Linked DNA regions of Geothrix sp. 21YS21S-2. The protein of the gene in region 1 interacts with the protein of each later gene in a pairwise test. Links are inferred from orthologs where the notes say so. Each region holds a gene or a part of one and is shown on either strand. Other genes may lie near its edges.

The links. The genes of interacting proteins can lie anywhere in the genome.
Region 2: the proteins of uvrB (region 1) and uvrA interact in binary tests that used the Escherichia coli proteins (3 or more experiments, as listed by UniProt). The link is inferred for Geothrix sp. 21YS21S-2 from one-to-one orthologs.

Annotation. Positions count from the first base shown.
Region 1 is NZ_CP132910.1:4,839,623-4,845,203, forward strand. The notes cover bases 142-3,074. They hold uvrB (excinuclease ABC subunit UvrB), read left to right. Parts: upstream 142-571; coding sequence 572-2,578; downstream 2,579-3,074. Other genes in these bases: RAH40_RS21280 (hypothetical protein), read left to right, coding at 142-536; RAH40_RS21290 (alpha/beta hydrolase-fold protein), read right to left, coding at 2,571-3,074. Outside these bases: more of RAH40_RS21280, read left to right, coding at 3-141; more of RAH40_RS21290, read right to left, coding at 3,075-3,746; ltrA (group II intron reverse transcriptase/maturase), read left to right, coding at 4,739-5,581. UniProt on the Escherichia coli protein: The UvrABC repair system catalyzes the recognition and processing of DNA lesions. A damage recognition complex composed of 2 UvrA and 2 UvrB subunits scans DNA for abnormalities.
Region 2 is NZ_CP132910.1:3,459,744-3,467,461, forward strand. Bases 2,710-6,087 are described here. They hold uvrA (excinuclease ABC subunit UvrA), read left to right. Parts: upstream 2,710-3,055; coding sequence 3,056-5,887; downstream 5,888-6,087. Other genes in these bases: RAH40_RS15230 (CHAD domain-containing protein), read right to left, coding at 2,710-2,974; RAH40_RS15240 (hypothetical protein), read right to left, coding at 5,890-6,039; RAH40_RS15245 (hypothetical protein), read right to left, coding at 6,061-6,087. Outside these bases: UTP--glucose-1-phosphate uridylyltransferase GalU, read right to left, coding at 1-473; RAH40_RS15225 (sensor histidine kinase), read right to left, coding at 480-2,078; more of RAH40_RS15230, read right to left, coding at 2,075-2,709; more of RAH40_RS15245, read right to left, coding at 6,088-6,240; carbon storage regulator CsrA, read right to left, coding at 6,262-6,531; flagellar assembly protein FliW, read right to left, coding at 6,546-7,328; RAH40_RS15260 (hypothetical protein), read right to left, coding at 7,388-7,718. UniProt on the Escherichia coli protein: The UvrABC repair system catalyzes the recognition and processing of DNA lesions. UvrA is an ATPase and a DNA-binding protein. A damage recognition complex composed of 2 UvrA and 2 UvrB subunits scans DNA for abnormalities.

The DNA.
Region 1 (5,581 bases):
CCATGTTCCACCTGTCCACCGGTAGGATCCTTGCGGCTGCTGCCATCCTCTGCGCCCCCCTCCGGGCGGGCGACTTCGACCACCTCTTCGACGTGGTCAAGGAGATCTGGCCCGAGCGCCTGGTGGCCATGGCCATCTGCGACAAGGACGCCAGCCAGTTCGAGCTCATCGACCTGGCCGACACCGCCAAGGCCCGCAACATCTCCCTGCTGATCGTCGACCTGCGGGAGGAGAAGGACTACAACAAGACCCTGGCCAGCGCCATGAGCCGGAACCCCGGGTTCATCTTCATCGTCGAGGGCGACCCCCTGCTGGGCGCCAAGGGCCGCCTCACCGCCCGGATGATCTACCGCGCCTCGGGCCGGGACGTCCCCACGGTGGGCCTGTCCCAGGGCCTGCTGCAGCTGGGCGCGGTGCTCACCGCGGGGCCGGGCGCCAAGGATCCCGTATACGTCAGCAAGGAGACTGCTGAGCGCATGAAGCTCCCCCTCCCGGCCGGCGCCATCGATCCCACCGTGAAGAAAAAGGGCAAGTAGCGTTCGCCAATTGTTCGCCCCGTGTAGAATGGGGCATGGCCGCCGCGAAACCCTTCAAGCTCCATGCGCCCTATGAGCCCGCCGGCGACCAGCCGGAGGCCATCGAGCAGCTCGTGCGCGGCATCGAGGCCGGGGACCGCTGGTCCACCCTCCTGGGCGTCACGGGCAGCGGCAAGACCTACACCATGGCCTCCACCATCGCCCGGCTGCAGCGGCCGGCGCTGATCTTCGCGCCCAACAAGACCCTGGCGGCCCAGCTGTTCTCGGAGTTCAAGCAGTTCTTCCCCGAGAACGCGGTGGAGTACTTCGTCAGCTACTACGACTACTACCAGCCCGAGGCCTACGTCCCCGAGCGGGACCTGTTCATCGACAAGGACGCCAAGATCAACGAGGAGCTGGAGAAGCTGCGGCTCTCGGCCACCCGCAACCTGCTGGAGCGGCGGGACACCATCGTGGTGGCCTCGGTGTCCTGCATCTACGGCCTGGGCGACCCGAGCAGCTACATGAACCTCTCGGTGACGCTGCGCCGGGGCGGCACCCGCGACCGGGCCATGCTCCTGCGCGACCTGGTGGCCATCCAGTACGCCAGGAACCAGATGGCCTTCGAGCCGGGCGTGTTCCGGGTGCGGGGGGACGTGGTGGAGGTGTACCCCGCGTACGAGGACACCGCCTACCGCATCGAGCTCTTCGGCGACGAGATCGAGCGGCTCAGCCGCATCGACCCCCTGCGGGGCGTGGTGCTCGAGACCCTGGACGAGCTGACCATCTGGCCCAAGAGCCACTACGTCACGCCCGAGGACAAGCTGCTCCAGGCCATCCGCGAGATCAAGGCGGAACTGGAGGAGCGGGAGGCGTTCTTCCGGTCCGAGGGCCGCATCGTGGAGCTCCAGCGCCTGCACCAGCGCACCATCTACGACATCGAGATGATGAAGGAGATGGGCTACTGCTCGGGCATCGAGAACTATTCCCGGTTCCTGGACGGGCGCAGCCCCGGCGAGCCGCCCCACACGCTCCTGGACTACTTCCCCGAGGACTTCGTCCTGTTCATGGACGAGAGCCACGTCGCCACCGGCCAGCTCCACGGCATGTTCCTGGGGGACCAGTCCCGCAAGCGCACCCTGGTGGACTACGGCTTCCGGCTCCCCGCGGCCCTGGACAACCGGCCCCTGCGCTTCGAGGAGTTCGAGGCCCGCGTCAGGCAGCTGGTCTTCGTGAGCGCCACCCCCGGCGACTACGAGCTCGCGCAGTCGGGCGGCGTGGTGGTGGAGCAGGTGGTGCGTCCCACGGGCCTGGTGGATCCCCTGGTGGAGGTGCGCCCCGTGGGCACCCAGGTGGACGACCTCCTGGAGGAGATCCGCAAGGTGGTGGCCAGGGACGAGCGGGTGCTGGTCACCGTGCTCACCAAGAAGCTGGCGGAGCAGCTCACGTCCTACTACCAGGAGCTGGGCATCAAGGCCGAGTACCTCCACAGCGAGATCGACACCCTGGAGCGGGTGGAGCTCCTGAAGAACCTCCGCCGGGGCGTGTTCGACGTGCTCATCGGCATCAACCTCCTGCGGGAGGGCCTGGATCTCCCCGAGGTGAGCCTCGTGGCGATCCTGGACGCGGACAAGGAGGGCTACCTGCGCAGCGCGCGGAGCCTCATCCAGACCATCGGCCGCGCCGCCCGCAACGTCAGCGGGAAGGCCATCCTCTACGGCGACCGCATGACCGATTCCATGGAGAGGGCCATCGGCGAGACCGGGCGCCGCCGCCAGAAGCAGCTGGACCACAACGCCCTGCACGGAATCACCCCCGAGACCACCAAGCGGCTCCTGGACGACGTCATGGGCGAGGCCCTGGCCCGGGAGTTCATCAACGTCCCCAAGGAGGACCGGGCCGCGGAGGAGCCGCTGCTCTACCTCACCGACAAGGAGTTCGAGCGGGAGGTGGCCAAGCTGGAGACGAAGATGAAGGCCTTCGCCGGCAAGATGGAGTTCGAGGAGGCGGCCAAGCTGCGGGACCGGATCCTGAAGGCGAGGCGGGAGCGGCTGGTCAGTTAGAGGGTGTCTGCATCTTCCGGACGCTCTCAAGGCGGCCGAGGAAAACGGGCAGGTTCGGATCGGCGTATTTCTCCCCCAGGCGGCATGCCGATTGGCTGTTCTCCAGGGCCAAGGCGGGTTCCCCCGCGGCCTGGTAAGCCTCGGCGAGGGAATCGTAGGCGTTCGGGGATTCAGGATACAGCCGGATGATGTACTGAAAGAGGGAGATGGCTTCGTCCGTTTTCTTCCGCTGGAGGGCAGCGTAGGCTCTGCGGTTGAGCCTCCCTTCACTTGGCCGGCAAGGGAAACCGAAGGCTTCGGTCAGACGGCCGAATTGCCTCTCCATTTCGGCCACCCCGGGAATGCGATCCTCCGACAGGGCCCAGCCGTCGAACAGGTTCTCGAGCCCGTCGTAGATGGCCCGGGAGGGCGTCGACTGGTGGTTGTCGCGGGACATGTAGTCGAATTTCCATCGAAGAAGGGCGGGGGCCTTCAAGCCCAGGATGGTGGTGAAGGCCTGGACGGACTTGGGGATTCCGTTGTTCTCCCGGCCATGGGTCAGGTAGAGGAACTTCCGGAATCCGGCACCTGGCGCGAAACCGCGCTCGGCCTTGGCGCCTTCCGCTTCGCTGTCCCACCACAGGCTCGGGCTGATGGCCAGGTAGGCGCCGAAGGCTTCCGGCTCCTCCATCAGGGTGTGGACCGCGAACAAGCCCCCGAATGACCATCCGATCAGGATGGAATAGGGCTCCGTCCTGTAGGTGCTCTCCAGGTACGGTCGGAGTTCCTTGACCAGGAATTCCCGGAACCGGTCCGCGCCACCGCTGGTGGGGAATTTCTCCTTCTCCTTGCTGGAGGGGGGCGTGAGGTCGCGGGTGCGGTCGGTGTTCTCGATGGCCACGACGATCATTGCGGGGGCCATGCCCTGGCTTGCCAGGAACCTGGCGTCCGCCACCGTTTGCAGGAAAAGGGCGCTGCCATCCAGGAGGTAGATCACGGGGCAGCGGATCCGCCGGTCGGCGTAGTCCGGGGGCAGGGAGATCAGGAGGGTCCGGTCTTCCTTCAGGATGGCGGAATGGATCCTGGCCCGGGTCCCGATCGTGATGCTGTCCTCCTGCGCACGCAGAGGGCCGGTGCCCGCCAGGAGGAGAACGGCGATCGCGACGTGAAGCAGGCGCTGGAAACGCATGGTGGCAGCTCCCTTCCTCGTGGATCAGGACGCAGGGCATGGGTGGGTGAGGCTGGATGCGGAACGGGATTTGGGGATCACCGTAAAGGTAGCGCTCCCGGCCGGTCCTAACCGGGATCAGGGGCCATCCGCCCCGTCGTGGGGTGGAGGCGCATTTTCCCGTGGCCGGCCGGCCGTCCACCTGAGACGAAGCACCGGGGTCCAGGGCGTGAATCCAGTTCAAGTCCCAAGGGAGCCACCCCGGTCAGGGCGGTCATCCAGTTCCATCCCCGTGCATCCCCGGCCAAGTCAACGTTTGGTTGCCGCCGAAACAAGGGGGCAGGGCCATGGCCACTCGCCCGGACCCACCCCGGCAGGAATCAGCCGGGGAGACACGGGGATACACGGGGAGTGCGCCAGGCCAAGCCTGGGCGAGGAGGATGGATGACCTAAGACAGACTGAAACCTCGCAATGGAGCCCAGCGGGGAGGCAGCAAGCCCCGCCCGGCAAAGCTGGCCAGCAGCCGGAACCGAGTCTTGCGTGGGGAAGGGCGACCGACCTCGTGAAGCGTAGACAGGGAGTGCATGGGCCGTGTGATGGAGCCCCGAAAGCATCCAACCGTGGGAGTCGACGCCGTTCTCCGATCGGAAGACAGCACCCGAAGGTCGCAAGGGCCTGACCGTAGGGTCCCACCGGGGTCATAGAGCAGGGCACGTGCACAGGGGTTCCCCAGGAACCTGGGAGATCCAGCCATCTCCGCCAACAACCCAGTGGTGAGGGAAGCCACGTAAAACGAACCCAGGCTCGCCGGGGGGTGCCGCCCCCGGCGGGAGCGAACAGCCGGCACAGGGCGGTACCGCAAACTGAAGGAAACGAAGGAGCGCGGGAGGGGTGGCCGGAAGTCGGAGCAGCTCATAGTAGCGATGATCGCGGGGAACCGGGCCGCCGGGACCCGCTGGAGCCAAGGAGCTGCCGGATCACGGAACCGTTGAAGGGAAAGATAATGGGTGCAATGACATCCAACAGCGTCTCCACGAAACAACAACGGATCGCAGAACTGGCCAGGATCCACCCGGAGGTGGCTTTCACCTCCTTGGCCTACCACATGGACCTGGACTGGATGAAGGAAGCCTTCGGGCGCACCCGCAAGGATGGGGCGACCGGGGTGGACGGCGTGACGGGCAAGGAATACGGGGAAAACCTGGAGTCCAACCTCCAGAGCCTCCTGAACCGGGCTAAGAACGGCGACACCTACAAGGCCCCTCCAGTCCGGAGAACCTACATCCCGAAAGGGGATGGCAGCCAACGCCCCCTGGGCATTCCCGCCTTCGAAGACAAGGTCCTGCAAAGGGCCGTGGTGATGGTGATGGAACCGCTCTATGAGCAGGACTTCCTGGACTGCTCCTACGGGTTCAGGCCCGGGCGCTCCGCGCACATGGCGCTGGAGGCGATTTGGCAGGGGTTGATGGACATGGGGGGAGGCTGGGTGCTTGACGTGGATATCCGTAAGTATTTCGATACTTTGGACCACGGGAAGCTGCGGGAAATCCTTGACCTGCGGATGAAGGACGGCGTTCTGAGGCGCCTGATCGGCAAATGGCTCAACGCGGGCGTGCTGGAGAAAGGATGCATCACGCACCCGGAAACCGGCTCGCCCCAGGGCGGGGTGGTCAGTCCGATGCTCGCCAACATCTACCTCCACGAGGTGCTGGACGTGTGGTTTGAAAGGGAGGTCAAGCCCCGACTCCGGGGTCGGGCCTTCCTGGTGCGCTACGCGGACGACTTCGTGATGGGCTTTGCCCAGGAGGAGGATGCCAAGCGGGTTATGGAAGTCCTGCCCAAGCGGTTCGAGCGG
Region 2 (7,718 bases), 1.4 Mb from region 1 along the record:
CCCACCACGGACTTGCCCGTGGCCTCGTAGGCGGCGATGAGCGCGCCCAGGGCGGGGTCGTCCTCGTCGAAGACGTCGTCGCCCAGGAGGAGGGCGAAGGGCTCGTCCCCCACGGCGTGCCGGGCGCAGAGCACGGCGTGGCCCAGGCCCAGGGGCTCGCCCTGGCGCACGTAGGAGAACTGGCCCAGGTGGGTGATGCCCTGGACGAGCTTGAGGTCCTCGCTCTTGCCCCGCCGGTCCAGGGCCTCCTCGAGCTCGAAGGCCACGTCGAAGTGGTTCTCGATGGCCTGCTTGCCGCGACCCGTGATGAGGACGATGTTCTCGATCCCGGCGTGGATGGCCTCCTCGACCACGTGCTGGATGACGGGCTTGTCCACCAGGGGCAGCATCTCCTTGGGCTGGGCCTTGGTGGCCGGCAGGAACCGGGTTCCCAGGCCCGCGACGGGGATGACGGCTTTCCGGATCTTCTGCATGGCCAATTATGGCATGGCGGGGAGGGGGAAGCGCATGGTGGTGCCCTTGCCCTCCTCGCTCTCGATGTGGATCTCGCCTCCGTGGGCCCGGATGATCTCGCGGCAGATGGCCAGCCCCAGGCCGGTGCCCTTGCCGTCGGGCTTGGTGGTGAACATGGGCTTGAAGACCTTGGGCAGCACCTCCGGCGGGATGCCCATGCCCGTGTCGGCGAGGCTCACCAGCCAGCGGCGCCCCTCGGGGTCGGGCTCCACCGTCAGGTCAAGACGGCCCCCGTCGGGCATGGCGTCCACGGAGTTGTTCACCATGTTCAGGAAGAGCTGCTCCATCTGCTTGCGGTCAACGTGCAGCACGCAGGGATCCGGCGCCTGGAGGCCGAAGGTCACCCCGTGGCTGGCCAGCGTCGGGCTCCAGAGGCGCTGGAGATCGGCCATCAGGGGCCCCAGGGGCACGGGCTCGGGGTGGATCCGGGGCCGGCGGGTCGTGCTCATCATCTTCCGGACGATGTCCCCCACCCGCTCGATCTGGCCGCGGATGACGCCCAGGCGGTCCCGGGTGCGTTCGGAGACGTCGCTCTGCCCCTCCAGGAGCTGCAGGTGGCTGTTGACCAGGTTGAGCGGGGTTCCCACCTCGTGGGCAAAGGCCGCCGTGAGCTGGCCGGCGACGGCCAGCCGCTCCTGCTGGCTCAGCTCCTCCCGCAGCAGGGCGTTGCCCTCCATGAGGTTCTCGAGCTCCTGGTTCTTGGCCTGGAGGGCCGAGAGGGCGTCGTGGATGCGGTTCTGGAGGCCTGCGTTGAGGCCCTTGATCTCGGCGATGAGCTGCTCCCGTTCCAGGGAGGCGCGCTCGAGCTGGGCCGCCATGAGGTTGAAGCGGTTGGCGATGATCCCCAGCTCGTCGTTGCTGCGCACGTCCGTGCGGGCCGAGGGATCCCCCCGCTCCAGGCGGGTCATGGCGTCCGTGATGCTGCGGATGGGCTCGGTGACCACCGTGGCTAGGATCACCCACAGCAGGATGAACTCGCCCAGGAGCACGAAGGGAAGCCTGACGTAGGTGTTCCGGAGGTTGTGGTCCCACACCGTCTCCCAGTGCTCCAGGTCGCAGTAGGTGCGGATCAGGCCCAGGGGCGGCTGGCCCTTCTTGGGATTCTTGATGGGCAGGTAGAACTTCCAGGCCCGGTTGCCGGTGTTGAGGTCCACCAGCTCGGCCTGGGGCCCGCCCCGCATGTAGCTGCCGATCTCCTTGCCGAAGGTCACCCCCGCGTCGTCCGCGGAGGACGTGACCAGGGCCACCTCGTCGGCGCCCTCCCGCCTGAACACGTCGATCTGGAAGATGCTGCGGTCCTCGCCCGCCAGGCCTTCCAGGAGCTCCTCGAGGGCGCGCTGGTTCTTGAAGTCGTGCAGGTCCTTGTCCCAGCGCTGGAGGATCTCCGTCTCCACCACCGACGAGGTCTCCCAGGCCAGGTTCCGGGTGTAGTTGAGGATCTCCCGGCGGCTGTTGCGCGTGATGGAGTAGGCCACGGCGATGGTGAGCAGGCTGGTCACGAGGGCCGTGACGATGAAGAGCTTGGCGTGGAGGCTGCGGAACCACCCCAGGGGGACGTATTTCATGGGTTCCCTTCACCGGGCAGGCCGAGGCCCTCCCTCAGCGCGGTCCTGAACGCGGCCAGCGGCATGCCCGCGGCCGCGATCCGGAACCGCTCGTAGGCGCCCAGCCGGGCTTCGCCCACGTAGGCCAGGAGCTCCAGCGTCCCCGAGGCGAGCCGGGCGCGGCTCCTCGCCGCCAGGCCCTCGTAGAGATCCTGGAGGAGCTCCTCCAGCATGGCGAGGTCATGGTGCTCCCCCAGGGCCGTCTGGAGTTCCTTGAGCTGTCTGAGCCGGGCCTCGGGCGGGGCCTCGAAGGCCGCTCCCAGGACCTCCAGGGCATAGCGGAACCGCTTGACCCGGATGCGCGCCGCGTGGAGGGCGGGCGGGTCCTCCCGTTCCAGGAGCCCCGGCAGGGGCGAGAACGCCGCCTCCAGCCTCGGGTCCAGCGCGTCCCAGACGTCCGCGGCCAGGTTTCCGGGAAGGAAGGGGTCGGGAAGGCTGGGCACCTTGAGGAGGTCGGGCAGGCGCTTCAGGGAGAGGCCCTCCAGGTCCCGGGCCATGGCGCGGCGGGCCTTGCCCCGCTTGGCTTCGAGCACCTCCAGGGCGTGCTCCAGGGCCGAGCCCGTGGCCAGCCCCGGCACCGCGAGGCGCTCCAGCCACGCGCTGTGCACGTCCAGCTCCCGGGTCAGGCCCAGGGCCCGGGTGAGCTCGCGCAGCCTGCGTCCCTGGCGCCGGAAGCCGGGGTACAGCTCGGGCCGCACCAGATCGAGGACGCTCCGCAGCCTCCGGGAGCCCACCCGCACCTGATGGAGCCCTTCGGGGTCCTGCTGCCAGGCCGGGTCCGCCAGGAGCCCGGCAAGGTGGTCCACCCGCGCCTCCAGGGCGCGGTGCAGGAGGATGCTGAGTTCCAGGGCATGCATGTGACCATCATAGAGAAGAAATAATCCGCACGCCGTTCCCGGATGCGAAATTTTGGCGTAAAATCCCTGGACGAGGTACGGATGGACAGCATCAACATCAAGGGCGCCCGGGAGCACAATCTCAAGAACGTGGACCTGGTCCTTCCCCGGAACAAGCTGGTCGTCATCACGGGGCTGTCCGGCAGCGGCAAGTCGAGCCTGGCCTTCGACACCCTCTACGCCGAGGGGCAGCGGCGCTACGTGGAGAGCCTGTCCGCCTACGCCCGCCAGTTCCTGGACCAGATGGAGAAGCCCGACGTGGACAGCATCGAGGGGCTGTCCCCCGCCATCTCCATCGAGCAGAAGACCACCAGCCGCAACCCGCGTTCCACCGTGGCCACCGTCACCGAGATCTACGACTACCTTCGGCTCCTCTTCGCCCGGGTGGGCCAGCCCCAGTGCATGGCCTGCGGCCAGCCCATCGCCAGCCAGACCATCCAGGAGATGGCGGACCAGATCCTCGCCCAGCCCCAGGGGATGAAGATCCAGGTGCTCGCCCCGGTGGTGCGCGCCCGCAAGGGCGAGTACAAGAAGCTCCTGGCCGACCTGATGAAGCGCGGCTACATCCGGGCGCGGGTCAACGGGGCGATGCTGGACCTCACCGACGGCGTCCCCGACCTGGACAAGCAGAAGAAGCACACCATCGAGGTGGTCATCGACCGCCTCAAGAACGCCGAGGGCATCAGCACGCGCCTGGCCGACAGCCTCGAGATCGCCTGCAACCTCGCCGAGGGCTCCGCCCTGGTGGACCTGGGGGGAACCGAGCGCCTCTTCTCCTCCAAGCTCGCCTGCAACAACGCCAAGTGCCAGCGCTTCGGCATGGGCATCCCGGACCTGGAGCCCCGCTCCTTCAGCTTCAACTCGCCCTTCGGGGCCTGCCCCACCTGCGACGGCCTGGGCTTCAAGCGCCAGTTCGCCGAGGAGCTGATCGTGCCCAACCCCGAGCTGAGCATCAGCCAGGGCTGCATCGTCGCCAGCGGCTGGAAGTCCGCCGGGGAGGACGGGTGGCGGGCCCAGTTCCTGGGCCAGCTCTCCAAGGCCCTGGCCTTCAGCCTGGACACGCCCTGGAAGAAGCTCTCCGCCGACGTGCGCCGCGTGCTCCTCTACGGCCTGGACCGCAAGATGAAGTTCGTCTACCAGAACAAGGGCAACCGCTACGAGTTCATGCACAACTTCGAGGGCGTCGTGGGCAACCTCGAGCGCCGCTACCGGGAGACCTCCAGCGAGGAGATCCGCGCCGAGATGGAGGAATCCATGCGGATCACCCCCTGCGAGGCCTGCGACGGCACCCGGCTCAAGCCCGAGATCCTGTCGGTTTTCGTGGGGGGCCTCCACATCGCCGCCGTGAGCGCCATGAGCGTGCGGGACGCCCGGGTGTGGTTCGGGAACCTGCGCCTGGAGGGCAAGGACGCCGTCATCGCCGGCAAGGTGTTCAAGGAGATCAACGAGCGCCTGGGCTTCCTGGACGACGTGGGCCTGGGCTACCTGACCCTGGACCGCTCCGCGGCCACCCTCAGCGGCGGCGAGGGCCAGCGCATCCGGCTGGCCACGCAGATCGGCTCCAAGCTCCAGGGCGTCATGTACGTCCTGGACGAGCCCAGCATCGGCCTCCACCAGCGGGACAACCAGAAGCTGCTGAACACGCTCAAGGAGATGCGGGACCTGGGCAACACCGTCCTGGTGGTGGAGCACGACCTGGAGACCATCCTCGCCGCCGATCACGTGGTGGACCTGGGTCCCGGCGCCGGCGAGCACGGCGGCTACGTCGTGGCCCAGGGCACCCCGGAGGAGATCAGGCGGAGCGAGGCCTCCATCACGGGCCACTTCCTCTCCGGCAGGGAATCCATCGCCGTGCCGCGCAAGCGCCGCAAGGCCACCCGCGGCCACATCCAGGTCACCGGCGCCCAGGAGAACAACCTGCGCAAGGTGGACGCCGCGTTCCCCATCGGCCTGTTCACCTGCGTCACCGGCGTCTCGGGCTCAGGCAAGAGCACCCTCGTGAACGAGATCCTCTACAAGGCCCTGGCCAACCAGCTGCACCAGGGCGCCCACGTGGTGGGCAGGCACAAGGCCATCAAGGGCCTGGAGCACGTGGACAAGGTCATCGACATCGACCAGGCCCCCATCGGGCGCACCCCCAGGAGCAACCCCGCCACCTACACCGGGCTCTTCACCCCCCTGCGGGACCTCTTCTCCCAGCTGCCCGAGAGCAAGGCCCGGGGCTACACGCCCGGCCGGTTCAGCTTCAACGTCAAGGGCGGCCGCTGCGAGAAGTGCGAGGGGGACGGCGTCCTCAAGATCGAGATGCACTTCCTGCCCGACATCTACGTCACCTGCGAGCAGTGCAAGGGCAAGCGCTACAACCGGGAGACCCTGGAGATCCACTACAAGGGCCACAGCGTCTCGGACGTGCTGGCCATGACCGTGGAGGAGGCGCTGGCCCTCTTCGGCCCCATCCCCGTGCTGGCCAACAAGCTCCAGACCCTGTCGGACGTGGGCCTGGGCTACATCCGGCTGGGCCAGAGCGCCACGACCCTGTCCGGGGGCGAAGCCCAGCGGGTCAAGCTGGCCCGGGAGCTGTCAAAGCGTCCAACCGGGCGCACCCTCTACATCCTGGACGAGCCCACCACGGGCCTCCACCTCAAGGACATCCAGAAGCTCCTGGAGGTCATCGGGCGCCTCATGGACGCCGGCAACACCGTGGTCGTGATCGAGCACAACCTGGACGTCATCAAGACCGCCGACCACATCCTGGACCTGGGCCCCGAAGGGGGCGCCGAGGGCGGCCTGGTCATCGCCACCGGCACCCCCGAGGAGGTCTCCCGGAACAAGGCCAGCGTCACCGGCCGCTATCTGCGGCCCTATCTTAAATAATTCTAACCCTTGGTGTCGATCGTCCTGCCCAGGTGGGCCGGGGGCGGAGCCTTGGGGGCCTCCGGAGCCTTCTGCTGGGCCTGGACGGGGGCCTGCTTGGGCGTCTCCACCTTCGCGGCCTGCTGGTGCTGCTGGATGCCGGTAACCTTCATGCGAACCCCCTGGAAAAGCAGTCAAGCGGATGTGTCGATGGTGCGGCCAACGCCGCCGGAGCTGTCGATGAGGCGGGCCAGGTCGGCGCCCTCGGTCCGGGCCATGTCCAGCACCTTGCGCTCCACGCCCACGCCCAGGGCGGACCGCGTCAAGGCCGCCTGCTGGCCGATGATGCTTTCCACGGAAAGGCCTGCGTCCACGGGAGTGCTCCTGAACTGAGCTTATCGGTCCTTGACGGGCTTCACTTTAGGCAAACGCGCACGCAACAGCGCAGCGGCGTCCTGGAGGGAGAGTTCTCCGCCCTTGATCTGGGCCGTTGCCGCCCGGTTGACCTCGGCGATCGCATCGAAAACCTCGCGTCGGTGGACCTGCACCTCCTTGGGCGCCTTGATGCCCAGGCGCACCCCATCCTTGCTGACGCCCACAACCAGAACCTCGATATTGCCATTGATAATGAGCGATTGATCCAGCTTCCGGGTGATGACAAGCATGGGGACCTTTCAGGCTACTTGTCCGAAATAACGGGAAACTTGAGGGGGAACTGCTCGGTGTTCAGCACCACCTGCCGCCCCTGGCGGGTGCGCAGGTTGATGAGGATGGGGCCGGCCAGGTTGGCGGTCATGTGCCGCGGGTCCTCGGGAATCACCACCAGGGCCAGCACCAGGGCCTCGGAGGGGTCCTCGATGGCGAGGGCCTTGGCGTCCTCCCCGGACAGGGGAACCTGGTAGTCGATCTTGATGGCGGCCACATCGATGCACACGAAGTGGATGTCTTCCCGGTCCATGGGCTGGAGGAACTTGAGGGGGTAAGCGTCCGAGGGCTCGAGCAGCATGAAGCGCCGGAGCTCGGCGAAACCGATGAGCCCGGCGGGAAAGGCGATCTCCCCTTCGTCCCGGGGAAGGAACACCGGGTACTGCAGCGGGAAGACCCGGGTGTCGAGCTGGGCCTGCACGCCCTTGCGGGTGCGGGTGTTGATGACCAGCGGCCCCGCGAGGTTGGCCGTCATGCGGCGGGGATCCTCGCCCGGCACCACCACGATGACGAGGACCAGGGCGTCCTCGGGCTTCTCCAGGGCCAGCGCCTCGGCATCCTCCGGGGAAAGCGGAACGTCGTAGTCCAGCCTCACGGTCGCCGCGTCCATGCACGCGAACGAGATGTCCGGCGAGGCCACGGCCTGGAGGAACTTGAGGGGGTAGGTCCCTTCCGGTTCGAAGACCCGGAATTCCGTCAGCGCCGGGAAGCCCGCGAGGGCCCTTGGGAAGGTGACGACGTAATCTTCCTGACTCATCCGCGCTCCTGGGGCATGGTGGTGATCCATCATCCCATCGACCGCCAGCCCCGGGCCTCTTAATTCGAGTCGAACACCGCCCAGAGTTCGTCCAGGCGGGTGCGCCTGAACCTGGGGTTGGGGATGCACCGCTCCAGGGCTTCCTTGGACCGGGGGGGATGCTCCAGCCGTGCGAGGATCCAGCGGTTGCCCAGCTCCATCACGGCGGCCACGTCCCCCTGGTTGCCCCACACGTGCCGCAGGTGCGTCAGGCGCCGTGCCCTCTCGACGGCCGCCTCGCCCAGGCCCATGTGGCGGACCTTGTCCACCACCGGGTGGTCGCTGGGGGGCCGGTAGCTGCGCACCCGCTGGATGGTGCGCCGCATCTCGCCGGGCAGCTGCGCCAGCCTC